DNA from 4 places in the Streptomyces sp. NPDC044719 genome. Region 1 is predicted to be linked to each of the others. Evidence: riboswitches for the same ligand, from Rfam matches in the RefSeq annotation. Region 1 holds a riboswitch; each other region holds the start of a gene.
What was found. A riboswitch is a leader RNA that binds a small molecule or an ion and turns the genes downstream of it on or off. The one in region 1 is predicted to bind cyclic di-AMP.
Positions count from the first base shown of each region.

Region 2: linked by a shared signal. The riboswitch ahead of AC07DF_RS11595 (M23 family metallopeptidase) and the one ahead of AC07DF_RS02025 (C40 family peptidase) in region 1 are both predicted to bind cyclic di-AMP.
Region 3: linked by a shared signal. The riboswitch ahead of AC07DF_RS34535 (M23 family metallopeptidase) and the one ahead of AC07DF_RS02025 (C40 family peptidase) in region 1 are both predicted to bind cyclic di-AMP.
Region 4: linked by a shared signal. The riboswitch ahead of AC07DF_RS29140 (transglycosylase family protein) and the one ahead of AC07DF_RS02025 (C40 family peptidase) in region 1 are both predicted to bind cyclic di-AMP.

Region 1 is NZ_JBWKHE010000001.1:411,645-418,781, forward strand. It holds gene AC07DF_RS02000 (ATP-binding protein) at 1-476, shown strand, start outside; gene AC07DF_RS02005 (LuxR C-terminal-related transcriptional regulator) at 473-1,216, shown strand; gene AC07DF_RS02010 (C40 family peptidase) at 1,239-2,306, opposite strand; gene AC07DF_RS02015 (hypothetical protein) at 2,728-3,081, shown strand; gene AC07DF_RS02020 (SLAC1 family transporter) at 3,059-4,075, opposite strand; gene AC07DF_RS02025 (C40 family peptidase) at 4,152-5,327, opposite strand; cyclic di-AMP (ydaO/yuaA leader) riboswitch at 5,336-5,494, opposite strand; gene pcrA (DNA helicase PcrA) at 5,798-7,137, shown strand, end outside.
Region 2 is NZ_JBWKHE010000003.1:20,021-27,157, reverse strand. It holds gene AC07DF_RS11625 (SpoIIE family protein phosphatase) at 1-682, shown strand, start outside; gene AC07DF_RS11620 (MarR family winged helix-turn-helix transcriptional regulator) at 727-1,227, opposite strand; gene AC07DF_RS11615 (GTP cyclohydrolase II) at 1,345-1,986, opposite strand; gene AC07DF_RS11610 (MarR family winged helix-turn-helix transcriptional regulator) at 2,124-2,639, opposite strand; gene AC07DF_RS11605 (dihydrofolate reductase family protein) at 2,730-3,857, shown strand; tRNA gene AC07DF_RS11600 (tRNA-Met) at 3,912-3,985, shown strand; cyclic di-AMP (ydaO/yuaA leader) riboswitch at 4,280-4,436, shown strand; gene AC07DF_RS11595 (M23 family metallopeptidase) at 4,448-5,482, shown strand; gene AC07DF_RS11590 (aldo/keto reductase) at 5,631-6,575, shown strand; gene AC07DF_RS11585 (PrsW family intramembrane metalloprotease) at 6,603-7,137, opposite strand, start outside.
Region 3 is NZ_JBWKHE010000010.1:42,817-49,953, reverse strand. It holds gene AC07DF_RS34540 (alpha-galactosidase) at 1-1,403, shown strand, start outside; cyclic di-AMP (ydaO/yuaA leader) riboswitch at 1,734-1,892, shown strand; gene AC07DF_RS34535 (M23 family metallopeptidase) at 1,895-2,818, shown strand; gene AC07DF_RS34530 (DUF6250 domain-containing protein) at 3,020-3,736, shown strand; gene AC07DF_RS34525 (SGNH/GDSL hydrolase family protein) at 3,882-4,667, shown strand; gene AC07DF_RS34520 (TetR/AcrR family transcriptional regulator) at 4,835-5,443, opposite strand; gene AC07DF_RS34515 (Glu/Leu/Phe/Val dehydrogenase dimerization domain-containing protein) at 5,518-6,696, opposite strand; gene AC07DF_RS34510 (MBL fold metallo-hydrolase) at 6,835-7,137, shown strand, end outside.
Region 4 is NZ_JBWKHE010000007.1:531,718-538,854, forward strand. It holds gene AC07DF_RS29120 (SurA N-terminal domain-containing protein) at 20-667, shown strand; gene AC07DF_RS29125 (nucleoside triphosphate pyrophosphohydrolase) at 736-1,743, shown strand; gene AC07DF_RS29130 (cytochrome P450 family protein) at 1,747-3,033, shown strand; gene AC07DF_RS29135 (transglycosylase family protein) at 3,163-4,116, shown strand; cyclic di-AMP (ydaO/yuaA leader) riboswitch at 4,345-4,511, shown strand; gene AC07DF_RS29140 (transglycosylase family protein) at 4,516-5,211, shown strand; gene eno (phosphopyruvate hydratase) at 5,497-6,777, shown strand; gene AC07DF_RS29150 (FtsB family cell division protein) at 6,906-7,137, shown strand, end outside.

The DNA of each region.
Region 1 (7,137 bases):
CCCGCGCCCAGGAGCGCGACCTGCGCACCTGGCTCTACAAGCCCGAGGGCACCGGCAAGGAGGAGGCCGACGAACCCACCACACTCGCCGACGCCGTGCGGCGCAACGCGGCCGAGGTGGAGGACAAGCACGGCGTGCCCATCGAGGTCGTCGTGGTGGGGGACTGCCCGCTCGACGAAGGGACCGGCGCACAGATGCAGGCCGCGCGGGAAGCAATGGTGAACGCCGCCAAGTACGGTGGCGAGGGCGGAGCCGTACAGGTCTACGCCGAGGTCGAGGGGAAGACGGTCTTCGTGTCCGTCCGGGACCGCGGCCCCGGCTTCGACCTCGACTCGATACCCGCCGACCGCATGGGTGTCAGAGAATCGATCATCGGCCGCATGGAGCGTCACGGCGGCACGGCGCGGTTGCGCGCGGTGCCGGACGGCGGCACGGAGGTCGAGCTGGAGATGGAGAGGGCGGAGAAGACGTCATGAGCGACCCGACCGAGTCGAACGGTACGGCGGGAGCGGCGGAGGCGGCCGGGCCCGCGGAGTCGGGCGGCGGCACCGGCGGGCGTCGGGTGCGCGTGGTCCTCGTCGACGACCACCGCATGTTCCGTACGGGGGTCCAGGCCGAGATCGGGCAGACCGAGCAGACCGGCGTCGAGGTCGTCGGCGAGGCCGCGGACGTCGACCAGGCGGTCACGGTCATCACCGCGACCCGGCCCGAGGTGGTCCTCCTCGACGTGCATCTCCCGGGCGGCGGCGGGGTGGAGGTGCTGCGCCGCTGTGCCCCCTTGATGGCCGACGCCGAGCAGCCGGTCCGCTTCCTCGCGCTGTCCGTGTCCGACGCGGCGGAGGATGTGATCGGAGTGATCCGCGGCGGGGCCCGCGGGTACGTCACCAAGACGATCACCGGCACGGACCTCGTCGACTCCGTCTTCCGCGTCCAGGAGGGCGACGCGGTGTTCTCCCCGCGGCTGGCCGGGTTCGTCCTCGACGCCTTCGCCTCCACGGACGCCCCGCCGGTCGACGAGGACCTGGACCGGCTGACCCAGCGCGAGCGCGAGGTGCTGCGGCTGATCGCCCGGGGGTACGCGTACAAGGAGATCGCCAAGCAACTGTTCATCTCCGTGAAGACGGTCGAGTCGCATGTCTCGGCGGTCCTGCGCAAGCTCCAGCTCTCCAACCGGCACGAGCTGACGCGCTGGGCCACGGCACGACGGCTGGTGTGACACGCGGCCCGGGCCGCCCCCGTCAGACCACCCGTGTCGCCCCCGCGTACGGCATCTCGTCGAGCGGGGCGACCCGGACCGGGGCCGATGAGTTCGGGGCGTGGATCATCTGCCCGTTGCCCACATAGATGCCCACGTGACTGATGCCGGCGTAGTAGAAGACCAGGTCACCGGGGAGGAGTTCGGAGCGGGAGACGCGGCGGCCGGCGGCGATCTGGGAGTACGTCGTGCGGGGCAGCGAGACGCCCGCGGAGCGGTACGCGGCCTGGACGAGGCCCGAGCAGTCGAAGGCGTTCGGCCCGGTCGCGCCCCAGACGTAGGGGCTGCCGAGCTTCTGGTAGGCGTAGGAGACGGCGGCGGCCGCGCGGGCGTTGGGCGCCTGCGCGGCGGCGGATCCGGTGGCCGCCAGGGTGTCGCGGGCGCCCCTCGAGGAGCGTGAGACGCGGTTCGAACCCGTCCCTCCGCCCAGGTCGGCACGTTCCTGCGCGCTGAGCCGTGACAGCAACTGCCGTGCGGAGCCCAGCTTGCCGGTGATCGTCTTCTTGTGCCGCTTCAGCTCCGTCTGCCGCGACTTCAGGGACGTCAGCTCGATGTGGGCGGCCCCGCGCAGCTGCTCGATCTCCCGGAGCTGCTTGCGGACGCCCGCGACGGCGGACTTCTGCCGGTGGCCGGCCCGCTCCACGAACTCGGCGTTCTCCAGGTACCGGTCGGGGTCGTCCGAGAGGGCGAGCCGGAGGGCGGGGTCGATGCCGCCGTCCCGGTACTGCGCGGCGGCCACCGAGCCCAGGGCGTCGCGGGCCGAGTTGAGCCGTTCCTCCTTGCGGGCCGCCTGGTCCTGGAGCTTCTTGAGCCGCTCTCCGGCGGCGTCGGCCTTCTCCTTCGCGCCGTTGTACTTCTCGGTGGCGACCTCCGCCTCCTGGTACAGCTTGTCCACCTTGGCCTTGACCTGGCCGGGGGAGAGCTGCGGTTCGGCGTGTCCGGTTCCGTCGAAGCCCGTCGCGGTCGCCGCGCCGGCGAGCGCGATCGTGGCGGCCGTACGGGCCGTGTTGCCGCTCGCGGTGCGCTGTCGGGGCTTGCGGTGCGCTGCCACCTTGGGAGCCACGTCCTTTCCTGCGACCGCCCGGTGCGTGCGACGGCCGCCGTGGGGAGCGGACGGGCGGCCTGCGCGTCCGGCGGCGGCCCGCACAGGGGAAGCGGGCCGCCGCCGGACTTCTGGCGGTGGTGCCCGACTGCCGCCCCTGGCCCGGGCGGCGGTGGGGAGCCGGTCACCTGGAGGAGGACGTTAAACCTCGCCATGGCGGCCCGTGGCCGGTGCGCGGAACTGTTCCGAGAGGACCGACGGTGACCGTATGCGACCGCGATCCCGCCTCGGCGCCGTCGACTTAACTCAGCGTGATGACCGATGCGTCGAAATCCCGGGCGGGTGCCGGTGATCGGGTGCTATGGGGCGCATATATGCATCGGTGGGCCGGTGTCGGGCGGATCGGACCCCCTGATTAGGCTCCGGCCTCATGGACGTACTCATCCACCTCTTCGTCGGCCTCCACATCATCGGCATCGCCTCGCTCCTGGGCGGCTTTCTCACCCAGATGAAGGCGATGGGCGAGGGCACCGCCCGCTACACCCCGGCGATGCTGCACGGCGCGCTGACGATGCTGGTCACCGGTGTGATCCTGGTCGGCCTCAACCAGGCCGACGACCAGTCCGTGAACAACATCAAGATCGGCGTGAAGCTGGCCCTGCTGATCGTGATCCTCGGCCTGGTCTACGTGAAGCGGGACGACGAGAAGGTGGACAAGGGCCTGTTCGGCCTGGTCGGCCTGCTGACCACGGCGAACGTCTTCATCGCCGTGCTCTGGACCTGACCCGGCGGCCGGGCAGCGCACCGGACCGGACCGCGGCGGCCGTCCAGGCGGCGGCCACGAGCCACGCGGCGACCGCGATCCACAGCAGCGCCTCCCCGAAGCCGTCCAGCCAGGAGACGTCGAGGGCGACGGCGACGGCCAGTGCCGCCGTCCCCGTCTTGGCCCAGGTGAACACGGTCGCCCAGCGGCGGACGTCATGGCGGGGCCGGGGCCACAGGAACTCGGCGGCGAGCAGGACGGCGTAGCAGAGCAGTGCGAGCACGAGCAGCGCGACGGTCACCGTGCGCAGGACGTCCCGGTCGTCTTCGTTCCACAGGTACAGACGCGCGCTGTCGGCGCTGATCAGCCGCGCCCCGGCGAGCGCCGAGAGGGCGAGCGCCCCGCCCGCGAGCCAGTGATCGCCGACCCCTTCGGCCACCTGCCGCACATCGAAACGGATCAGGGCGAGGACGTACAGGACCAGTCCCAGCCAGAACAGCACCAGCGCCGCGTGCGCGAGCCAGTCCGCCGACTCGGCCGCGGCCAGCGTGGCGCCGAGCACGGCGAGCCCCTGCGTGGCCATGCAGCGCGCGAACACCGTCCCGGGCCCGCGCCGCTGCCCGCCCTGCGGGACGAGGACGAGCGGCACCGGCCAGAGCAGTACGGCGAGCACCAGCAGCGTCACGGCCAGGGCCCGGGAGCCGGCCGCCGAGAAGGCGGTGCCCAGGACGGCCGTCGCCGCCACGGTGGTGAGGGCCGTCGTCATCACGCTCTCGAGGACGCCCGGCCTGCGCGTATAAGCCCGCCACCTGGTCCCGGCCCGCAGCAGCCGCAGGGTGAAGTCCGAGGCGAACAGCAGCCAGGCCGCGCAGGCCAGACCCAGGGTGACGCGTGAGAGGACCTCGTACCCCGCCAGATCCAGACCGACCGACAGGGTGCCGGTCGCCAGCACGGCGGCACTGGCCGCCGGAGCACGTTGCGCCCACCAGGCGACGGAGGGGGAGGGGCCGGGCATGGGGCCGATGCTAGGAGGCCCCGCGCGCGTTACGGGCAGGCCACGCGCGCGGGGTCCCAAAAACCTGCGAGACCCGTCAGGCCGGCCGCACCACGCTGTGGATCGACGACTCGCCGTCGTAGTAGATCGACTCCTCGCGCACGTACGTGCCGGGCTTCGGAGCGTGGATCATCATGCCGTTGCCGATGTAGATGCCGACGTGGGTGACATCGTCGTAGAAGAAGACCAGGTCACCGGGCTGAGCGTCGGCCAGGGGCACCGTGGTGCCGGCGTTGACCTGGTCGTACGTCGTGCGCGGCAGGGTCACGCCGGCGGCCTTCCAGGCGGCCTGGGTGAGGCCGGAGCAGTCGTAGGAGCCGGGGCCGGTGGCGCCCCAGACGTACGGCTTGCCGATCTGGGCGCGGGCGAAGGCGAGCGCCTTGTCGGCCTTGGTGGCGTACGAGGAGTCGGGCGCGGTGGACGACGAGGACGAACCCGTCGAGGAGGAACCACTGTCCTGCTGCTGGGCGGCTTCCTGCTGGGCGGCTTCCTGCTCCCGCTGCTGCTCGGCCTGCTGCCGGGCCAGCTCGGCGGCCTTGCGGGCGGCCTCCTCCTGCTTCTCCCTCTCGATCGCCGCGAGCCGCGCCTTCTCCTCGGTGGTCAGCTTCGACAGCAGCTCGCGCGCGTCGGCGAGCTTCCTCTGGACGGTCGCCTTGGCCGTCTTCAGGTCGTCCTGCGACTCGGTGAGCGTCTCGAGGCTCTCGGTGGCCTCCTGACGCTTCTCCATCGTCTCTGACTGCTGAGTGATGTAGTCGTCGACCGCCACCTTCTGACGGCCGGTCATCCGGTCCATCAGCTGGGTCTGGTCGAAGTAGTCCTGCGGGGTGTCCGCGAGCAGGAACGTCGCCGTGTCCGGGGTGGAGGCGCCGGTGCGGTACTGGGCGGCGGCGAAGGTGCCCAGCTCTTCCCGCGCCTCGTTCAGCTTCTGGGTGCGCTTGGCGACGTCGTCGAGGAGGGTGTCGACGCGCTTGCGCTGCTTGGCGGTCTTCTCCTTGGCCCCGTTGTACTTCTCGGTCGCGGACCCCGCCTGGCGGTAGAGGTCGTCGACCTTCTTCTCGACTTCCTCCAGGCTGGGCTTGTCGTCGGCCTCGGGGGCGGCGTTGGCCGACTGGGACAGCAGGGCCACGGAGGTGAGGGCCGCCGTCGCGAGGGCGGGGGTCCGTATGCCTGCAACGCGCGAACCCGTAGGACGCGACTTGCGGTGCGACGCCAAGGGAGGCGACTCCTTCCATGCTCCGCCTACCGGGTTAGCTGTCGGGTTCGGGCGGGTGGTTCGGAAGGGTTGCCCTACGGCCGTCTCCGGGAAGGGAGTCGGGCCGATTCACCCCGGGGTCTCGGTTGGGTCCCCGGCTCTGGCTGCCGCTGCGGCACGCCTGACTCGGCGGAGGCCACGCGGCCCGGCGACGTTCGCCGGTGGGGGTCGTGTGACCTCCTCGCACGGTAGCCAACTCGTGTGGCCCTTGTGAAGGTTGATGGGTGATATGCCCGATACATTTCCGTGACCTTGCTCATGAGCATCGCCGAGAGTGATCGATCGAGGGGGATTGGTCACCGTTTATACGCAATTGTGAAGCCGTAGCGGCCTGTGATCACGTGCACCTGGAGGGTGACAGGGGGGTTCTTTCGGCGATGTTCTCAGGGCGGCGGCGGGCTGTCAGTGGGGCGCCCTAGACTCGGAGAGCGATGAGCAGCCTCTTTGACGACAGCTTCCTGGCGGACCTCCAGGCCCAGCGGGGTCCCGCGGACGAACCCCCACCGCCGCCCGAGGACGATCACGGACCGGAGCCGGTTCCGGACGATCTGTTCGGCGGGAAGTTCGATGTGCCGCCGGACCGCGACGCCTACTACCGGGACGGAGCCGCGCGCCCGCCGGTGGACGCCGCCGCGCTCCTGGAGGGGCTGAACGACAACCAGCGCGCCGCCGTCACACACTCCGGCTCCCCGCTGCTCATCGTGGCCGGCGCCGGCTCCGGCAAGACCCGTGTGCTCACACACCGCATCGCCCACCTGCTCGCCGAGCGGGACGTCCACCCGGGCCAGATCCTCGCCATCACCTTCACCAACAAGGCCGCCGGCGAGATGAAGGAGCGCGTCGAGCAACTCGTCGGCCCGCGCGCGAACGCCATGTGGGTGATGACGTTCCACAGCGCCTGCGTCCGCATCCTGCGCCGGGAGAGCAAGAAGCTCGGCTTCACATCGAGCTTCTCGATCTACGACGCCGCCGACTCCAAGCGCCTGATGGCCCTGGTCTGCCGCGACCTGGACCTCGACCCCAAGCGCTTCCCGCCGAAGTCCTTCAGCGCCAAGATCAGCAACCTGAAGAACGAGCTGATCGACGAGGAGGACTTCGCCGCCCAGGCCGGCGACGGCTTCGAGAAGACCCTCGCCCAGGCCTACGCGATGTACCAGTCGCGGCTGCGCGAGGCGAACGCCCTCGACTTCGACGACCTGATCATGACGACGGTCAACCTGCTGCGCGCCTTCCCGGACGTCGCCGAGCACTACCGCCGCCGCTTCCGCCACGTCCTCGTGGACGAGTACCAGGACACCAACCACGCCCAGTACGCACTCGTCCGGGAGCTCGTGGGCACCTCCGAGCACCCCGTCGACGTACCGCCCAGCGCGGACGACCTGCCGCCCGCCGAGCTGTGCGTGGTCGGTGACGCCGACCAGTCGATCTACGCCTTCCGCGGCGCGACGATCCGCAACATCCTCCAGTTCGAGGAGGACTACCCGGACGCGACGACGATCCTGCTGGAGCAGAACTACCGCTCCACCCAGACGATCCTCAGCGCGGCCAACGCGGTCATCGAGCGCAACGAGTCCCGCCGCCCCAAGAACCTGTGGACCAACGCGGGCACGGGCGCGCAGATCACCGGCTACGTCGCCGACACCGAGCACGACGAGGCGCAGTTCGTCGCCGACGAGATAGACCGTCTCACCGACGCGGGTGAGGCGAAGGCCGGCGACGTCGCCGTCTTCTACCGCACCAACGCCCAGTCCCGTGTCTTCGAAGAGATCTT
Region 2 (7,137 bases), on a different contig from region 1:
CACCGTGGCCGTGGCCCGCATCGGCCACGAGCGGGCCGTCAGAGGGGCGCGGCCCGTGCCGGGCCCGCGGGTGGGCGGCGTCAACGTCCCCCTCGGCCGGGCCGAGTACTCCGGTGACGCGTGGAGCCGGGTGTACGGCGGCGACCGCGTGACCCTCCTGCTCGCCGACGGGCTCGGCCACGGGCCCAAGGCCGCCGAGGCGTCCGGCGCCGCCGTGGCCGGACTGCGCGGGGTGGCCGACCTGCCGCCCGCCGAGATCCTGCGGCACTTGGGCAGGGCCCTGCGGCCCACCCGGGGCGCGGCCGTCGCCGTGGCCCAACTCGACCTCCGGTCCGCGCAGTTGAGCTTCGCCGGGATCGGCAACGTCGGCGGCCGGCTACGCACCGGCGGCGCCTGGAAGCCGCTGCTGTCCCACCCCGGCATCGTGGGCGCGCAGGCCCCGGCGTCCGTGCCCGTGCAGCGCGTTCCGTGGCGGGAGGACAGCCTGCTCGTCCTGCACAGCGACGGGCTGCCCAGCCGCTGGACGCCGCCGGACGACGGCGTGCTCCTCTCCTGCGACCCGGCGGTGGTGGCCGTCGCGGTGCTGCGGGACGCCGGGAGCGCGGCCCTTCCGGTGCGGGACGACACGTGTGTGGCCGTACTGGGCGCCGGTGGTGGAGGGCGGCACGGCTCGGGGGCCTGACTCACTCGATTCCGTCAGGATGCGGCACGGCTCGGGGGCCTGACTCACTCGGTTCCGTCAGGATGCGGCGCGGCAGCGTCCCGTGCCGCCAGGAATCCCCGCAACCCCCGGCTCAGAGCCACCCGTTCCGCCGGTTCCATCGCCGCCAGAGCCGTGGCCAGGGCCTCGGTCCGGCGGTCTGCGACATCGCTCAGGACATGCCGGCCGTGCGGGGTGAGCCACAGCTGTACCTCACGACGGGTGCCCGGGTGCGGGGCCCGTTCCAGCAGGCCGGCCGCCGCGAGCCGGTCGCAGAGCCGGCTGGCCGTGGGGAGGCCGATGTCCAGCTCGTCCGCCAGGGCCGTGACGTTCAGGCCCGGCCCCGCCTCCACGGTGCGCAGCGCCCGCAGCTGGTGCGGCGACAGGCGCAGGGACGCCTCCTGGGCGGCGACCGACCACAGGGCCGTCAGACTGTCCACGGCATCGGCGATCTGCGACGCGACGGTTTCCGGTCCGTCGCCCGGTCCCCTCGCCCGGGAGTCGCCGGGGGCGCCGAGATCGGTCACGAAACGTCACTTTCCATAAGCTCCGGGTACTGCGGAGATCGCTCTCTTTCAAAGGCTGTACCCGATGAGCCGAGGGACAAGCAGCCCCGTTCGGCACCCGGCCGGGCCGGGCCCCGTTCAGCCCGCGCTGAGCTCCGTCAACGCGGCCAGCGGCAGCGTGTGCTGGGTCTGCAGGACCTTGGCGCGCAGATAACGGACGTTGTGCGCGGTGGTGAAGACGCCCGTGGGGACGCGGTCGCGCACATCGACGCCCAGGGTGCGCAACTGTCCCGCCTTGTCGGGGTTGTTGGAGAGCAGGTCCAGCTCCTTGATGCCCAGGGCCTTCAGCATCTGGGCCGCCGCCGTGTAGTCGCGGGCGTCCTCCGGCAACCCCAGGGCGGCGTTCGCCTCGTACGTGTCGAGGCCCTCGTCCTGGAGGGCGTACGCGTCGAGCTTGTTGTAGAGGCCGATGCCCCGGCCCTCCTGGCGGAGGTAGAGGAGCACGCCGCCGCGGTCGGCTATGCGCTCGACCGCCTCGCGCAGCTGCGGACCGCAGTCACAGCGGGCCGAGCCGAACACGTCCCCGGTCAGGCACTCGGAGTGCAGTCGCACCAGCGGGACCGGGCCGGGCTCGCCCAGGACGACGGCCACGTGTTCCTGGTTGTCGGCCAGGCCGTGGAAGGTGACGAGTTCGGCGTCGACCTCGTAGCCGTCGTGGAAGCGCAGCGGTACCCGGACGCGGGAGCGCTGAGTGGCGATGACGTCGGGGGTGTCGGGCATGCGGGGCCTCCGGGTTCCGTTCCTGTTCGGCTGCACAGCCGTCTGCTTCAGATTTGAAGCAGATCCACGGTTCGGAACACTACCCGTGCTTTAAATTTGAAGCAATCAGATTGGGAAGCCGGATGGTGTGACGGGAGTCACGAACAGGCCGATGACGACCTCCGCCGCCACGGCACGTCGTCCGACGTCGGCCGGCTCCCGTCCTCCTGGAGCCCCTGCGCGATCGCCGCGGAGATCTCCTCCAGCTGCGCCACCTGCTCCTCGCTGAGCCGGTCGAAGACGAAGCTCCGCACGGTCTCGACATGCCCGGGCGCGGCGCGTTCCAGTACGGCGAACCCCGCCTCGGTCAGTACGGCGATGCTGCCCCGCTTGTCGTAGCGGCAGGCCTCGCGCCGCAGCATGCCGTCCTTCTCCAGCCGCGTCACCGCGTACGTCAGGCGGCTGCGCGTGATCTTCAGCCGCTCGGCGAGATCGGTCATGCGCAGGCGCTGCTCGGGGGACTCCGACAGGACGGACAGGATGGAGTAGTAAAGGTGCGGCATGCCGGCGTCCTGCTGGAGCTGCCGGTCGATCGCGTCCTCCAGGAGCAGCGAGGAGGCGATGTACGCGCGCCAGGCGCGTTGCTCCTCGGGGGTGAGCCAGCGAGTCGTCATGCCGTCAGTGTAGGTTTGTTTCAAACTTGAACCAAGGCCGCCTGGGTGACCTTGTCCAGTCCCGCCGTCCCGACCAGCCGCGGAGCGTCGATGCCTCACCCGTACGTCCTGCTGTCCGCAGCCGTCTCCCTCGACGGCTACCTGGACGACACCGGACCCGACCGCCTGCTCCTGTCGAGCCCGGCCGACTTCGACCGGGTCGACGAGGTCCGGGCCGGCGTCGACGCCATCCTGATCGGCGCCGGCACCATCCGCGCCGACAACCCCCGGCTCCTGGTGAACTCCGAGGAACGCCGGGCCGCCCGCCGGGCCGCCGGGAAACCGGAGTACCCCCTCAAGGTCACCGTCAGCGGCTCCGGCGACCTCGACCCGGACGCCAAGTTCTGGCACACCGGCGGCGAGAAGGTCCTCTACACGACCGACCAGGGCGCCGAGCGCGCCCGGGCCCTCGGCCTCGCCACCGACGTGGTCCCCCTCGGCACCGGCCTCGACTGGCGCCGGCTCCTCACCCACCTGCACGACGTACGGGGCGTACGGCGGCTCATGGTCGAGGGCGGCGGTCTGATCCACACCCAGCTCCTCACCCAGGGCCTGGCCGACGAACTCCAGCTGGTGCTCGCCCCGCTCTTCGTGGGCGATCCGAAGGCACCCCGCCTCTTCGGGCCCGGCGGCTACCAGGGCGGCAGGCTCCGGCTGCTGGAGACGCGGCGCATCGAGGACGTGGTCCTCATGCGCTACGAACCCACCGCCCCGGGCACCGGCCCCCTCCCCACCGCCGCCGACCACCACTGGCTGGCCCTCGCCTGCGAACTGGCGGACCTCTGCCCGCCGTCGGACACGGCGTTCAGCGTGGGCGCGGTGGTGGTCGCGGCCGACGGCACGGAACTGGCCCGCGGCCACTCCCGCGAGGGCGGCGACCCCGTAGCGCACGCCGAGGAGGCGGCCCTGGCGAAGCTCGACCCGTCCGACCCGCGCCTCGCCACCGCCACGGTCTACAGCAGCCTGGAGCCCTGCGCCCGCCGCGCCTCCCGCCCCGCACCCTGCGCCCGGCTGCTCCTCGACGCGGGCGTACGCCGTGTGGTCACGGCCTGGCGTGAGCCGGACACCTTCGTCCAGGGCGCCGACGGCAGCGGAGTCCTGGCGGCCGGCGGGGCGGAGGTCGTCGTCCTCCCAGAGCACGAGCACCGGGCCAAGGCCCCGAACCGCCATCTGCTGTAGCGGGTGGGTGGTCACGAGTGGTCCCGCGGATGGCGTACACTGGAATCACAACGACGCGGGGTGGAGCAGCTCGGTAGCTCGCTGGGCTCATAACCCAGAGGTCGCAGGTTCAAATCCTGTCCCCGCTACTGAAGGCCGAGGGCCGGAATCCGAAAGGGTTCCGGCCCTCGGTGTTTTCCGCTTCTCCACACCCCGATTACTGCCCGTGAGCGAAGCGCGCCGCTCCGCAGAGCAACTGACACACCGTCAATACCCAGCAGTCACTTGCGGAGCGGGTAACTCGCCCGATTTAAGCCGGTCGTGGCAGGTAAGTCCGCACGAAAAAGGTTAATGATCAAGTGGAATCGCTGGAATACGCTCCCCGGGTCTATTAACGTTCGATAACGCAGCGCGGTCGTCCCAGCCGTCACAGAAGGCGGCTCCGTGCGCACGCGCCGAATCCCGAAAGGGAACCGGGGAACCACCACTTGGGGTGAATCGGGCGTAAACCGCCGTGGAAGCACGGTTGGTATACGCGCGTAGGAGACCTTCCTGCTCCGAACCCGTCAGCTAACCCGGTAGGCGAGAAGGAAGGAAAGGAGTACGCCCACGTGGCGTCCAACCGGCCTGCCCCCGCGGCCCCGTTCGCGCAGAACCAGCGCGACACCGAGACTTTCGGCTACGGCGGTCAGCGCACCGACGAGGGCCCGTTCCAGGAGTGGAACCCCACCGAGGAATCCATCCGTCCCGTCCGTGGCCGGCATCGCGTCACCAAGCAGCGCGGCGGAGGTCTCGCCCGCAGCTCCACCGTCCTGGGCGTCGGCGTCATAGCCGCCGTGGGCGCGGGCGGCATGGCCAGCGCCCAGACCGGCAAGCCGCCGGTGTCCATCTCCGTGCCGGACCTGCCCTCGGTGGGTTCCCTCATCTCGGACGACGACACCCCCGCGGGCTCCGCGACTCCGCTGAGCGGCCTCGGCACGACGGCCACGGCGGACACCGAGCAGGGCTCCTCCGACGCCGGCGAGGCGCTGCGCGCCCGGATCATGGCCCAGGTCGAGCACCAGCAGGACCAGATCGACACCAAGGCCGCGCAGGACGCCGCCGACGCCGCAGAGAAGGCGGCCGCCGAAGCCGTCGCCAAGGCGGAGGAGGAAGCCAAGGCCAAGGCCGCCGAGGCCAAGAGGAAGGCGGAGGAGGAGGCCAAGAAGAAGGCCGAGGCCGAGCGGCTCGCCGCCCTCGCCAAGCAGTTCACGCTGCCGACCTCCTCGTACACCATCACCTCCAGCTTCGGCCAGGCCGGCGCCTACTGGTCCTCCGGCTACCACACGGGTCTCGACTTCGCCGCCCCCACGGGCACGCCGATCAAGGCGGTGCACAGCGGCACCATCACCGAGGCGGGCTGGAACGGCTCGTACGGCTACAAGACGGTCCTCACCCTCGATGACGGCACGGAGATCTGGTACGCGCACCAGTCCTCCATCGGCGTCAGCGTCGGCCAGAAGGTCAGCACGGGTGATGTCATCGGCCGCGTCGGCGCCACCGGCAACGTCACCGGTGCCCACCTGCACCTCGAAGTTCACTCCGGCGGTTCCAGCAGCGGGATCGACCCGATGGCGTGGCTGCGGGGCAAGGGCCTGAACCCGTAAGCGCCACAAGCCAGTCGAAGCACCGGCAGCCCTGACGACGCCCCCCCGACGTCAGGGCTGCCGGTTTCCGGCATGTGCGGCGGCCGTTTACACGACTTTTGCGTCTGACCTGGAATGAGCCGCTCCGGCACGGCCGTTGACGAGAGGCATGACTTCTCTTCGCAAGCTCGGCTCCTCCGACCTCGAGATCTTCCCGCTCGCCCTCGGCGGCAACGTCTTCGGCTGGACCGCCGACGAGGCACAGTCCTTCGCCGTCCTCGACGCCTACACCGCCGCCGGCGGCAACTTCGTCGACACCGCCGACGTCTACTCGGCCTGGGTCGACGGCAACCAGGGCGGCGAGTCCGAGACCGTCCTCGGCACGTGGCTTCAGGCGCGCGGCAACCGCGCCGATGTCGTCGTCGCCACGAAGGTCAGCCAGCACCCCGAGTTCCAGGGCCTGTCGGCCGCCAACATCAAAGCCGCCGCGGACGCCTCGCTGCGCCGCCTGCGCACCGACTACATCGACCTCTACTACACCCACTTCGACCGGCCCGACGTGCCCGTGGAGGAGATCATCGGGGCGCTCGACGAGCTGGTGAAGGCCGGGAAGGTGCGGCACATCGCCGCCTCCAACATCTCGGCGGAACGGCTGCGGGCCTCCCTGGAGTTCTCCGACCGTGAGGGCCTCGCCCGCTATGTGGCGCTCCAGCCCCACTACAACCTGGTCTCCCGCGACACCTACGAGGGCGAGCTCCAGGACCTCGCCGAGCGCTCCGGCCTGGCGGCCGTCCCGTACTACGCGCTCGCGTCCGGCTTCCTCACCGGCAAGTACCGGCCCGGTACGACCGTCGACAGCGCGCGGGCCGGCGGTGCCGCCAAGCACCTGGAGACCGAGCGGGGCCGCCGGGTCCTCGACGCCCTCGACGAGATAGCCGCGGCCCACGACGTCCCCGTCGCCACGGTCGCCCTGTCCTGGCTCGCGGCCCGGCCGACGGTGGCCGCGCCGATCGCGTCCGCCCGCACGGTGGACCAGCTGCCGGCGCTGCTCGGTGTCGGGGAGCTCACGCTGACGCAGGCGGAGGTGGACCGGCTCACGGAGGCTTCGGCCTGAGCGGTCCGCGAAGGTGGACCGCCTCGGCTAGGACCGGTACGGGTTGTACGCGGGGTACGGCGTCGGCGGGGCGGAGAACGGCGTCGTCGGATGGCCGTACCCGTACGCCCCGTACACCGGCCAGGGCGGGGCCGCCACCGGTACGGGAGGGGCCGTGATCCGCGCCGCGTGGTCCAGCGCGGGGCGGGCGGCCTCCCGGCGCCGCCACAGTTCCTCCAGCAGCTCCCGCTCCCGTACGACGAAGTCGGCACCGGCGCGGCCGCGGCGGCCCCGGTGCCGCAGGAACGCCAGAGACGTCGCGTAGGACTCGTACTCCGCCACCGCCCGCGCCGCGGTCTTCCCCGCGTGGTCGCGGGCGTACTGGCGGGCGATCCGCCGGGCCCGCATCGAGCCGAGCGCGTACGGTTCCGCCGGAGTCAGCCAGCCGGTGACGGCGTACGCGGGCAGCTCCGCCTGTACGGTCCTCAGCTCCCGCTGCCGGGTCCAGATCACCAGCCATGTCAGCAGCCCGAAGATGGGCACCATGAACGCCGCGTACACGGCGAAGAACCCGTACTCGCCG
Region 3 (7,137 bases), on a different contig from region 1:
CCTGGCGGATCGCGGTGGCCCAACTCCCGGACGCCCGCGTGCAGATCACCGGCGGGGCGGGACACGACGACTCGGGCCTGCTGAGGCTGGGCGCGGGCGGGTCGTACACGACCCCCGTCTTCGCCGGGCTCTGGAGCGACGGCGGCTTCGGCGGGGCGAGCCGCGCCTGGCACGCCTGGCAGCGGACCCACGTCGTCCCCGACGCGGACCGGGACCGGCCGGTGCTGTTCAACTCCTGGGAGGCCACCGAGTTCGACATCTCGCAGGAGCAGCAGCGGGCGCTCGCCGAGCGGGCGGCGGCCATGGGTGTCGAGCTGTTCGTGGTCGACGACGGCTGGTTCGGGTCCCGGACCAGCGACCGGGCCGGGCTCGGTGACTGGACGCCCAACCCCGACCGCTTCCCGGGCGGACTGAAGCCGCTCGCCGACCATGTGCACGGTCTCGGTATGCAGTTCGGGATCTGGGTCGAGCCGGAGATGGTCAACGCGGACAGCGACCTGTACCGCGCCCACCCCGACTGGGTGCAGTATCAATCGGGACGAAAGCGGACGGAGTTCCGCAATCAGCTCGTACTGAACCTGGCCCGCGAGGACGTCCAGGAGTACCTGTGGGAGCAGCTCGACGGGCTGCTCTCCAGCGCCCCCATCGACTACGTCAAGTGGGACTTCAACCGCTGCTTCACCGACGCCGGCTGGCCGGACGACCCCTACCCGCAGCGGCTCTGGGTCGACCACGTACATGCCCTGTACGCCCTGCTGGACCGGCTGCGGGCGGCGCACCCCGGTGTGGCCTTCGAGTCCTGCTCGGGTGGTGGCGGCCGGATCGACCTCGGGGTGCTGGGCCGCACGGACCAGGTGTGGACCTCCGACAACACCGACCCGCTCGACCGGCTCGCCATCCAGCACGGCTTCAGCCAGATCCATCCGGCCCGGGTCATGGCCGCCTGGGTCACCGACAGCCCGAACGCCATGCTCAACCAGCGGTCCAGCTCCCTGCGGTTCCGGTTCGTCAGTGCCATGGCCGGCGTGCTCGGGGTGGGCGGCGACCTCACGCGGTGGACGCCGGAGGAGCTCGCCGAGGCCCGGGGCTGGGTGGAGCTCTACAAGGAGATCCGGCCCGTGGTGCAGCGCGGCGACCTGTACCGGCTGCGGGCGCCGGAGGGCGGCTCGAGCGCGGTGCAGTACGTCCTCGGTGACGAGACCGTCGTCCTCGTCTGGCTCCAGGCGCAGCGCTACGGCGAGCCCGTTCCGGCGCTCCGGCTGCGGGGCCTCGACCCGACAGCAGTGTATGAATGCCCCGAAACGGGCGAAGTTCACCGAGGGGCCGTACTTACTCATCACGGGCTGCGAATCGGCCTGCGCGGGGACCTGGATGCCACGGTCGTCCGCCTTAGGCGTAAGTAGCCGTTCTGTCCGGATCGGGTAGATAAGGCGAATAAGGCGCTTCAGGTGTTTCGGTGTAACGTGCCCCGATCGTAAAGGAGATGTGGTCGGGGTGCGTGACCATCGTCATATTCGTGACGATGTGTTGTCGTCATGTGCACGTAATTCTCGCGCTATTCAGGGACATTGAGGAAACCGGGAGATCGGTAATCCACGCTCGGTGACGGTAAATATGCCGATGCGTCCAGAGAAACGCGGTCACAGGCAACCGCAAGCTTGTCCCATTGCGTCTTGGTCGCTTACGTTCCACACCAATCCGGACGGACGCCTAATCCTGCCGCCGCCCGGAGCCCCACACACTCACCCGTGTATGGCAGGAGCGGGGGACCCACAGGTAAGACGCCTGTTCCGGTTCCCGGAACGGCTTGGGGTTCAGCCGCACTTCGGTGCGGCCGGGCATCTCCAGCCCGCACCCGACAGCTCACCTCGCAGGCGCCGGAGAGGAATTCGCCATGCCCGCGAAGGGTAAGCACCGCCGCCCGAAGTCCCAGCGTTTCACCCGCTCCATCGCCGTCGCCGGAACCGGTGGCGCCGCCCTCGCCCTTCCGCTCATGGGGGCCACCGGCGCCCACGCCGCGACCCCGCAGTCGGCTCCGGAAAAGGCCGTCCAGTCCGCTCCGGCCGCCGAGAAGAAGGCCGCCGAAAAGGCCACGGGCGCCCACACGTACACCGTGAGGGCCGGCGACTATCTCGCGAAGATAGCCGACGACCAGAACGTCAGCGGCGGCTGGAAGAAGCTCTACAGCGACAACCGTGACGCCGTCGGCTCCGACCCGTCGCTGATCCACCCGGGCCTGAAGCTCTCGATCGGCAAGAAGGCGGCGAGCGCGCCCAAGACGCAGTCGTCCGCGCCCAAGGCGGCCGAGAAGCCGAAGGCGTCGGCTGAGAAGTCGTCCGCCGCCGAGTCGTCCTCGAAGGCCGGCACCGCCGCGAAGCCGGCCGCCGCCAAGCCGGCCGCCGAGGCCTCCGGCTTCAGCCTCCCGGTGGACGGCGCCGCCGTCGGCACCCCGTACCACATGTCCGGCAGCATGTGGTCCAGCGGCTATCACACCGGTGTCGACTTCGTCGTCCCGACCGGCACCTCGCTCAAGGCCGTCGGCGCCGGCACGGTCGTCTCCGCCGGCTGGGGCGGCGCGTACGGCAACCAGGTCGTCATCCAGCTCGAGGACGGCAAGTACGCGCAGTACGCCCACCTGTCCCAGCTCTCCGTCTCGGCCGGCCAGACCGTGACGGCCGGGCAGCAGGTCGGCCTGTCCGGTGCGACCGGCAATGTGACCGGACCGCACCTGCACTTCGAGATCCGCACCTCGCCGGACTACGGCTCGGACGTGGACCCGGTCGCCTACCTGCGCTCGCACGGCGTCTCCGTGGGCTGACCGACCGCGACACCCCCTGCCTGACACGCAGCCGAAGGCCGGACCCCGATCCCCGGGTCAGGCCTTCGGTGTGTGCGGCTGCCGATCGACTCAAGGGATGGACCCTCAAGGGATCGCCACTCAAGGGATCGACAGGGGGCGGCAGTTGGGCCACAGTGATCCCGTCGTGAGTGCAAGCGCTTTCTGAAGGAGCTGTGTTCCGTGCCGACCACCCGCAGAATGTTGGGAGCCCTGACGGCGGGAGCCGCGCTGGCGGCCCTCGCCCCGATGCAGAGCGCGAACGCCGCACCCCGGAACCGGCGCCTCATCGCCCACGACGACTTCTGCCACGGACTCGGTCAGTGGGCGACCGAACTCCAGGACGGCGGGTCCGTCACCGCCTCCCGAGGCGTCCTGGACATCGACGTACCGGCCGGGGCGACCGTCTGGTACAGACGGCGCCTCGAGGGACCGTACGTCCTCGAATACACCGCCACGCCCGTCTCCGAGGGCGGGGCCAACGACCGGGTCTCGGACCTCAACAACTTCTGGAACGCGACCGACGTCCGCTCCCCGGACGACCTCTTCGCCACGCCACGTGGCGGGGCGCTGGAGGAGTACGACCACCTGACGACCTACTACGCCGGATACGGCGCCAACTACAACACCACGACCCGGCTGCGGCGTTATGTGGGCCAGGCCGGTGTGCGTCCCCTGATCCACGACTACACCGAGCCGCTGCTGGTCCCGGGCGAGCCGAACCGGGTCCGGATCGTCTCGAACGGGTCGACGGTGCGGTGGTGGAACAACGGGCGGCTCGTTTTCGACTACACCGACCCGCAGCCGTACACGAGCGGGCACTTCGCCTTCCGGACCGTGTGGAGCCACTTCCGGATCACGGGCTTCCGGGTGTGGCGACTGACCCCGCAACGTCCGTGAGGGGTGGCCTATTCCGGAGTTGGCGAACACTTTAGGAGTGGCTTATCTCACCGCCCGTCAACCCTTTCCTACGGTCGCGTAGGTCACATTCGAGGGTGAATTATGAGCGGCTGTGGCAGACGATTCGAAGAGTGACAGCAGAGCAGTGATCGGGTCGTACGTGGCGGTGGGGGACAGCTTCACCGAGGGCGTCGGCGATCCCGGCCCCGACGGGGCGTTCGTCGGCTGGGCCGACCGGTTCGCCGTGCTGCTCGCCGACCGCAGGCCCGAAGGCGACTTCCGGTACACCAACCTGGCCGTACGCGGAAAACTCCTCGACCAGATCGTGGCGAACCAGCTTCCGCGGGCCGTCGACATGGCCCCGGACCTCGTCTCGTTCTGCGCCGGGGGCAACGACATCATCCGGCCCGGCACCGATCCGGACGAGGTGGCCGAGCGGTTCGAGCGGGCCGTCGCCCAGTTGGCCGCGGTGGCCGGCACGGTGATGGTGACGACCGGGTTCGACACCCGTCGCGTGCCCGTGCTCAGGCATCTGCGCGGCAAGATCGCCACCTACAACGGGCACGTCCGGGCCATCGCCGACCGCTACGGCTGCCCGGTGCTCGACCTGTGGTCCCTGCGCAGTGTCCAGGACCGCCGGGCCTGGGACGCCGACCGGCTGCACCTGTCGCCCGACGGGCACACGCGCGTGGCGCTCCGCGCGGGCCAGGTGCTCGGCCTCGAGGTCCCGGCCGACCCCGAACAGGAGTGGCCTCCGCTGCCGCCCCGCGGCACGCTCGACGTCCGGCGGGACGACGTCCACTGGGCGCGCGAGTTCCTGGTGCCGTGGATCGGACGCCGGTTGCGCGGGGAGTCGTCGGGGGACCATGTGACGGCCAAGGGGGCGCTGTCGCCGGAGGACATCAGGATGCGGATCGGGTCGGTGGCGTAGCGCCTGCGGTTCGTCGTGGGCCGGGGCCGCGTCTGGGAGTGTGGGCCCGTCGTGGCTGCCGCCCCAGCCGCGGGCACGCGTGCCGCTGGGGGCGGTACGGGTGGGCGCAGCGGCACCCCGCTCCGCGGGCTGCGGAGCCCCCGGCCTCAGCGGCACCGCCCGGTTGCCTACGACAAGGCCGCCGGATCCAGGCCCAGTTCGCGCGACAGCGCGTCCTCCACCCACTCCTGCGCCCGGGCCCGCGGCACCGCGCCCTCGTAGGACGTCAGCTGGACCGCGAGCCCGTCGAGCAGGGCGGTGAGGCGCAGGGCCGTGCCGTGCGGGTCGGGGCAGCGGAACTCGCCGGCCGCCACGCCCTCCGCGATGACCTCGGCGATGGCCGCCTTCCACTGCCGGTCGAGATCCTGGGCGACCTCCCGCAGCGCCGGCTCGCGCAGCGCCGCCGCCCAGCCCTCGATCCACAGCCGCCAGCCCTTGGCCTGGCCCGTGGGGGCGTACCACCGTACGGCCGACCGCAGCCGGCGCAGCGCGGACGTACGGCGGCCCAGCAGCTTGTTCAGTTGCGCGAGGTCGCCCTCCGCCGCGTGCCGGAACGCGGCGGCCACCAGCTGTTCCTTCGTCGAGAAGTGATAGAGGACCAGCGCGTTGCTCACCCCGAGCACCGAGGCGATGTCGGCGATCCTGACCGCCGTCACGCCCCGCGCCTCGATCTGCTCGACGGCGGCCCGCAGCAGATCACCGCGCCGTTCCGCCACGCTCAACCGGACTCTCGTCACGCCGTCACCCTACACACCCGCGTGCACCCTCTTGACGTGTGGATTCGGCCGCTCCGGCAGGGGGCGCGTGGCCGTCATCGGTACCAGCCGAAGCGCTCCGCGATCAGTGGCAGCCGGTCCGCCGCGATGGCGTGGGCGGCTGCTCGCGGTGTCGTGCCGTCGGCCTGCGCGCGGGCCAGCATCCGCTCGACCAGGGCCCGCATCGAGCCGCGGATGTGGGCGAACGCCTCCTGCGCGTCGGCGCCGATGTCCCCGAAGAGCGTCCACCACCACCAGGCGTTCGTCCCGGAGTTGACCACCACGTCCGGCAGCACGGTCACCCCGCGCGCGGTCAGCAGCAGTTCCGCCTCCGGTCGTACGGGCATGTTGGCCGCCTCGACGACCCAGCGCGCGGTGATCCGCTCCTGGTTCCCGGAGTCGATCGCGTACGAGACGGCCGCGGGTACCAGCACGTCCGTGTCGGCCGACAGCCACGCGTCCCCGGGCAGGTCGCGGTCGCCGCGCCGCAGCGCGGAGCGGTCCACGGTGCCGTGGGCGTCCCGCGCGGCGAGCAGCGCCTCGACGTCCAGGCCTTCCTGGTTGGCGATCGTGCCCTTGAGGTCGGCGACGGCCACGACCGTGAGCCCCGCCCGCGCGAGGAAGCGGGCGGTCGCCCCGCCCATGGTGCCCAGTCCCTGGAGGGCCACCCGCGTCCCCGCGTACGGCACGCCGGCCCGGTCCAGGGCCGTGAGGGCCGCCTCGGCCACACCGCAGCCGCCGGCCAGCTCGTCGAGACCCAGGCCGTCCACCTCGACCGCGAACGCGTCCCCGAGCCGCCGCCGCGCCTCGGCCTCGTCGTCCAGCAGCGGATACACGGCCTGTATGGAGGAGACCAGGCCCGCCTCGGCGGCGGCCCGGTCGACCAGGTCCTGGGTGAGCCCGAGATCCTCGCCCGTCGTCCAGCAGCTCTCGATGTACGGCCGCATCGCGCGCAGGTAGCGCACGAGCACGGGGTACGCCTCCGGGTCCCGGGGGTCGCAGTCGATGCCGCCCTTCGCGCCGCCGAGCGGGACGTAGCGGCTCTCGGGGTCGTAGTGCAGGGCCTCCTTCATGGTCATCCCGCGGGCCAGGCCCGTGACCTCCTCCAGGGTGCAGCCCGCGCGCATCCGCAGACCGCCGCTGGCGACACCGCGCACCAGCCGGTCGACGACCAGAAAACCCTGGTGGCCGGTGAGGTGGTCGGTCCAGGTGAGGGACAGCAGGGGGCCGGCCATTCGGGCTCCTTCGCCGGGGTCGCTGAGGGGGTTACTGAATCACCGGTCAGTATCACCCCCGGAGGGACCCCGGTGCCCCGGTGTTGTCGGAGGGGCCGACCATAATGGAAAGCCTGACCGACTCCACTTGGAGGTACCGTGGCCGGTTTCCGTTCCCTGAGCACCGGGCTCCGTGCGCTGCGGCCCGAGGCGTTCGGCGCGGATCCGCGCGGTGAGCGCATGGCGCGCATCCGCAGATCGCCCCACTTCGCGGACGGGGTCTTCCAGAACCCCGGCGGCCCCGCGCGGACCCGGCCCTCGGGCTCCACCCTGGACTTCGCGAAGGTCTTCTTCGACAAGGAGACCCGGCCCCGACGCAGCCCGAAGGGCACGGTGCCGCTGCACTCCACCACCCTCGCCGACATCTCCAGACCCCCGGCCACGGGGCTGCGGCTGACCTGG
Region 4 (7,137 bases), on a different contig from region 1:
ATCTCCTCGGGAGGTTTCCTTGCACCGCCGCCGTCGCACCGCGCTCGTCCTCACCGCCGCGATCGCCGCAGCGGCGCCCCTCCTCACCGCCTGCGGAAACGACGCGCATCCCGGCGCCGCCGCCGTGGTCGGCGGGCAGCGGATCACCGTCTCCCAGCTGGAGGAGCGGGTCGGCGAGGTACGCGCGGCCCAGCGGGCGACCGTGCCGAACGACGCCCAGTACCAGCAGGCCATCGCCCGGACCGGCACCCTCACCCGGGACACCCTGCACACCATGATCCTCGACCGGGTGCTGCACCGCGCCGCCGAGAACGCCGGGGTGACCGTCACCCGCAAGGAGATCCAGGAGATGCGGTCCGGCCTGGAGGAGCAGGCCGGCGGCGCCAAGGCGCTGGAGACGACCTGGCTCCAGCAGTACGGCATCCCGCCGGAGCGCCTGGACGACAACCTCCGCCTCCAGCTCGAGGCCCAGAAGCTCGCCGAGAAGCTCAACACGGACACCAGCCGTCCCGAGTTCTGGAAGGCCCTGTCCGACGCCTCCAAGGACCTGAACGTCGACCTCAACCCGCGTTACGGCACCTGGGACGTCCAGAAGAGCAGCCGCGCCGACGCGAAGACGCCGTGGGTGCGGGACGTGACGACGGCCCAGACGCAGCAGGGCATGTAGCGCGCCCCCCGCTGCGGGGCCTGTGGATAACTTCGGGGGCTGTCGGCGACGTGGGATAGCTTCGAATCGTGAACGCCAACAGCCCCGAAGCCACCCCGCGACCCGAGCAGGCCGCCCCCGGTACGGCCACCGCCCCCGGCCGCGTCGTCCTGCTCACCACCAGCCACCGCGTCGCCCCCGGCCTGCTCTCCTGGCCCGCCTGGCAGGCGCTGCACGCGGCCGACCAGGTGCTGTGCGCGGACGGCACCCACCCGCAGCTGCCGTATCTGCGCGAGGCGGGGATCACCGTCGACGAGGCCTCCCCGGCCGCCCAGGAGCTGATCGACGCCTGCGCCGGGGGCCGCACGGTGGTCGTCGTGGCGACGGGCGAGGGCGAGCCGGCCCTCACGGACGGCCTCGCGCGCCTGGCCGGCACCGGCCGCGTCGACATGCCCGAGCTGGAGCTGCTCCCCGCCTCCTACGACCTGCCGGGCGCCCGCCTCCTCGACCTCGTCCAGGTCATGGACCGCATCCGCGCCGAGTGCCCCTGGTCGTCCCGCCAGACCCACGAGGGCCTGGCGAAGTACGGCATCGAGGAGGCGTACGAACTCGTCGAGGCGATCGAGGAGGGCGACCGCGACGAACTGCGCGAGGAGCTCGGTGACGTCCTCCTCCAGGTCGTCTTCCACGCCCGCATCGCCGAGGAGGACCTGCAGGCGCCCTTCTCCATCGACGACGTCGCCGGCGGCATCGTCGCCAAGCTCATCCACCGCCACCCGCACGTCTTCGGCGAGGAGACGGCCACCACCCCCGAGGAGGTCAAGGAGCACTGGCTGCGCACCAAGGCGGTCGAGAAGCAGCGCACCTCCGTCACCGAGGGCATCCCCCTCGGCCAGCCCGGCCTGGCCCTCGCCGCCAAGCTGGCCTCCCGGGCCCGCACAGCGAAGCTGGACATACCGCTCCCACCCGTCGAGGGCATCGGCTACGACCTCCTGGCCCTGGCGGTCCGCGCCGAGTCGGAGGGCGTGGACCCGGAGGCGGCCCTGAGAGCGGCGGCCCGCGCGTACCGGGACGCGATCAGGGAGACCGAGGGCTGAGGCATGCGACTTGATGTGCCCGGGGTGCCCGAACTGTTCTCGTGGGAGTTCGCCACCGACCCCTACCCCGCCTACGCCTGGCTCCGCGAACACGCCCCCGTGCACCGGACCAAGCTCCCCAGCGGCGTCGAGGCCTGGCTGGTCACGCGGTACGCCGACGCCAAGCAGACCCTCGCCGACAACCGGCTCTCCAAGGACCCGGCGCATCATCACGAACCCGCGCACGCCAAGGGCAAGACCGGCATCCCCGGTGAGCGCAAGGCCGAGTTGATGACGCATCTGCTCAACATCGATCCGCCGGACCACACCCGGCTGCGGCGGCTGGTGTCCAAGGCGTTCACGCCCCGCCGGGTCGCCGAGTTCGAGCAGCGGGTGCAGGAGCTCACCGACGGTCTCATCGACGGGTTCGCGGAGCAGGGGTCCGCCGACCTGATCCACGAGTTCGCCTTCCCGCTCCCCATCTACGCCATCTGTGACATGCTCGGCGTCCCCCGCGAGGACCAGGACGACTTCCGGGACTGGGCGGGCATGATGATCCGTCACCAGGGCGGGCCCCGGGGCGGCGTGGCGCGGTCCGTGAAGAAGATGCGCGGCTACCTCGCCGACCTCATCCACCGCAAGCGCGAGGCGCTCCCCGCCGAAGCCGCCCCCGGCGAGGACCTCATCTCCGGTCTCATCCGCGCCTCCGACCACGGCGAGCACCTCACCGAGAACGAGGCCGCCGCCATGGCCTTCATCCTGCTGTTCGCCGGTTTCGAGACGACCGTGAACCTGATCGGCAACGGCACCTACGCCCTGCTCACCCACCCCGAGCAGCGCACCCGGCTCCAGGCGTCCCTCGCCGCCGGGGAGAGGGGCCTCCTGGAGACCGGCGTCGAGGAGCTGCTGCGCTTCGACGGCCCCGTCGAGCTCGCCACCTGGCGCTTCGCCACACAGCCCCTCACCATCGGCGGGCAGCACATCGACGCCGGCGACCCGGTCCTCGTCGTCCTGGCCGCCGCCGACCGGGACCCGGAGCGGTTCGCCGATCCGGACGTGCTCGACCTCGCCCGCCGCGACAACCAGCACCTCGGGTACGGCCACGGCATCCACTACTGCCTCGGCGCCCCGCTCGCCCGCCTGGAGGGCCAGACCGCCCTCGCCACGCTCCTCACCCGTCTCCCGGACCTGAGGCTCGCGGCCGACCCGGCCGAGCTGAGATGGCGCGGCGGGCTGATCATGCGCGGGCTGCGCACCCTGCCGGTGGAGTTCACGCCCGCATCCAAAGGTGACACGCCGTCAGGGTTGTGATCTTCACGTGATCTACGCGGCATTAACTTGTGACAAGTGATCGTCTGCCTATACGTTCACCCATCATCAGCGCGAGCCAGTCAAACCTGCGCCGCGCAGGTCACTGCTGTCTTCGCGAAAGGTCTCCGTATGCTCTCCGGGAACGGTCGGCACCGTCGCCCCCGCCAGGCTCCGGCTCTCCTCGTCGCGGCAGGAGTGACCGGCTCCGCCATCGCGATCCCGCTCCTCGGAGCCTCCGGCGCCAGCGCTGCCGACGGCACGACCTGGGACCGGGTCGCGGACTGTGAGACCGGCGGCGCCTGGAGCCAGAACAGCGGCAACGGATACTTCGGCGGCCTGCAGTTGTCGCAGGAGGACTGGGAGAGCCACGGCGGCCTGGACTACGCCCCGAGCGCCGACCTGGCCAGCCGTTCCCAGCAGATAGCCGTGGCCGAGAGAATCCTCGCCGAGCAGGGAGCCGGTGCCTGGCGCACCTGCGGACTGCTCTCCGGCCTCGAGCAGGACAAGAAGTCGTCCGACTCGAGTGACTCATCCGATTCTTCGGAATCATACGGATTGCTCGACTCTCTCGGTTCGTCCCCTTCGTCGTCCGCCTCGCCGTCTCCTGACGCGCCGTCGACCTCGCAGGATGAAAGCGGCAACTCGGACAAGTCGCCCGACTCCGAGGACTCCTTTTCGCGGGACCAGGAGTCAGGTTCCCCGTCGGCGACGCCCGAGCCTGACAAGTCCGGCAACTCCCAGCAGGACGAAGACTCTTCGGCGCGCACCGAGACCGGGACCGACACCGGCTCCGGCCGTCACCGTGGTCCCAGTGCCGACGAAACCCCCACGCCCGAGAACGGCCGTACGGGCGAGTCCACGGGCCGTCACGCCTCGCGCGGCGACGAGGGCTCCGACGACTCGTCCGAGGGTGCCTACATCGTGGGTATCGGCGACAGTCTCTGGTCCATCGCCGACTCCCTTGATATCAGCGGCGGATGGCACGAGCTCTACGACGGCAACAAGAAGGCCGTCGGTGCCGACCCGAACCTCATTCGCCCCGGTGAGAAGCTCACGGTAGAGGGCGAAGCGGACGGGAAGTAGTTGTTCGGGCAGTGCGGAAACGGGGGCGGAAGTCGCCCCGAAACCGCTCGAGTTCGCGTCCTGTTTCGCAGTGAATGTCCCGTTTGGGGTCCGTGAGAGATAGATCTCAGAAGCCCTGATCGTCTTTGAAATTCGGCGGATCGCGTGGCTACGGTCGGGACCGCTCGTCACCACGAGCCCCGGCTGCCGCAACGCCGAATCCTGCCAGCGGCCGTACGGGAACAGTCGTCGCGTCAAGCGCCGTAGGCAGGAGCGGGGGACCCAAGGTAGGTGCCCGACCGGCCAGTTGCGCCGGAAGGGCTTGGGGTGAAGCCGTGTCCCGGGAGGGGCGCGGCCGGGCAACTCAACCGGCCCGAACCCGACAGCTCACCTCGCAGGCGTCGGTGAGGGGATCCTTCCATGCTGTTTTCCAGCAAGGGCAAGCACCGCCGTCCGTCCAAGGCCAGCCGTGCCATCGCCGTCGCCGGTGTCACCGGCGCCGCTGTCGCCGCCCCGCTGATGGCCGCCGGCGGCGCCTCCGCCGCCACCGCCTCCGAGTGGGACGCCGTCGCCCAGTGCGAGGCCGGCGGCAACTGGTCCATCAACACCGGCAACGGCTACTACGGCGGTCTGCAGTTCTCCGCCTCCACCTGGTCCGGCTACGGCGGCACCAAGTACGCCGCCACCGCCGACCAGGCCACCAAGGAGCAGCAGATCGAGATCGGCGAGAAGGTCCTCGCGGGCCAGGGCAAGGGTGCCTGGCCGGTCTGCGGCAAGGGCCTGTCGAGTGCCGGCTACAACGGCGGCGGCTCCTCCTCGAACGACTCCGGCAGCTCCTCGCAGCAGAGCGAGCAGAGCACCGAGTCCCGCGAGACCCAGCAGCCGGCCTCGCGCTCCGAGGACCGCCCGGCCGCCAAGAAGACCGTCACCACCCCGACCGGCAAGAAGGTCAAGAAGGGCGACGGCGAGTACAAGGTCGTCAAGGGCGACACCCTGAGCTCGATCGCGTCGGACGAGAAGGTCGAGGGCGGCTGGGAGAAGCTGTTCCAGCTGAACAAGGACATCGTCTCGGACGCCAACCTCATCTACCCGGGCCAGCAGCTGCACCTGAAGTAAGCAGCGGCCCTCCGCCCCCCTCGGGGGGCGGCCCCCGTCCCCACGGGCTCCCCGCCCCGGTGCGTGTTCCCCCGTACGCGCCGGGGCGGGGTTTTTTCTGCCCCGCTTTTCCACAACCGTCTTTGTTCCGTTCGGAAACAATTTACGCTCGGTTCTGTCCATGGGGTGGGCGACCCGGTGGCCGATCGGCCGGAGCCGGTTAGGCTCATGTCGCGAGCCACCACGGCCCGCCCTCGCCGGGTCCCCGCGACCCGCGTACCCGCGTCACATAAGAAGGAGATGCTCGTGCCGTCCATCGACGTCGTCGTAGCCCGGGAAATCCTGGACTCCCGAGGCAACCCCACGGTCGAGGTCGAGGTCGGCCTCGACGACGGCAGCACCGGTCGTGCCGCCGTCCCGTCCGGCGCCTCCACGGGCGCCTTCGAGGCCATCGAGCTGCGTGACGGCGACTCGAACCGTTACCTCGGCAAGGGTGTGGAGAAGGCCGTCCTCGCGGTCATCGAGCAGATCGGCCCGGAGCTCGTCGGCTACGACGCCACCGAGCAGCGCCTGATCGACCAGGCGATGTTCGACCTGGACGCCACCGACAACAAGGGCTCCCTCGGCGCCAACGCCATCCTCGGCGTCTCCCTCGCCGTCGCCCACGCCGCCTCCGAGGCCAGCGACCTGCCGCTGTTCCGCTACCTGGGCGGCCCGAACGCGCACCTGCTGCCGGTGCCGATGATGAACATCCTGAACGGCGGCTCGCACGCCGACTCCAACGTGGACATCCAGGAGTTCATGATCGCCCCGATCGGCGCGGAGTCCTTCTCCGAGGCCCTGCGCTGGGGCGCCGAGGTCTACCACACGCTGAAGAAGGTCCTGAAGAGCAAGGGCCTGGCCACCGGCCTCGGCGACGAGGGCGGCTTCGCCCCGAACCTCGGCTCCAACCGCGAGGCCCTCGACCTCATCCTCGAGGCGATCAAGGAGGCCGGCTACACCCCCGGCGAGCAGATCGCCCTCGCCCTCGACGTGGCCGCGTCCGAGTTCTACAAGGACGGCGCCTACACCTTCGAGGGCAAGACGCGCTCAGCCGCCGAGATGACCGAGTACTACGCCGAGCTCGTCGACGCGTACCCGCTCGTCTCCATCGAGGACCCGCTGTTCGAGGACGACTGGGACGGCTGGAAGACCATCACCGAGAAGCTCGGCGACAAGGTCCAGCTCGTCGGCGACGACCTGTTCGTCACCAACCCCGAGCGCCTCGCCCGCGGCATCGACGAGAACGCCGCCAACGCCCTGCTGGTCAAGGTCAACCAGATCGGTTCGCTGACCGAGACCCTGGACGCCGTCGAGCTGGCGCAGCGCAACGGCTTCAAGTGCATGATGTCCCACCGCTCCGGCGAGACCGAGGACGTCACCATCGCCGACCTGGCTGTCGCCACCAACTGCGGCCAGATCAAGACCGGCGCCCCGGCCCGCTCCGAGCGCGTCGCCAAGTACAACCAGCTGCTGCGCATCGAGGAGATCCTCGACGACGCCGCGGTCTACGCCGGCCGCAGCGCCTTCCCGCGCTTCAAGGGCTGACCGGGCTGACCCGATAAGGGTCAAGCCTGAGCCAGTCGTACGTACGTCCCCGTACTCGGTCCCGTACCGTGTCCGGGGACGTACGCGCGTCGGACGGTGGAGCGGGAGAGCGGGAGAGCGGGGAGATCATGGCCGTGAAGGACCGGGACCGTTTCTCCACCGCGACCAGGATCCGGCTGCTCGGCGAGCAGACCGCGGCCCGGGTCTACCGCTCCCAGACCCGGCGCCAGGCCCGCCGCTCCCGGCTGACCGGCCGGGCCGCGCTGCTCGCCCTGGTGATGTGCACACTGATCGTGGCGCTGGCCTACCCGATGCGGGAGTACGTCTCCCAGCGCGCCGAGATCGACGACCTCCAGCGCG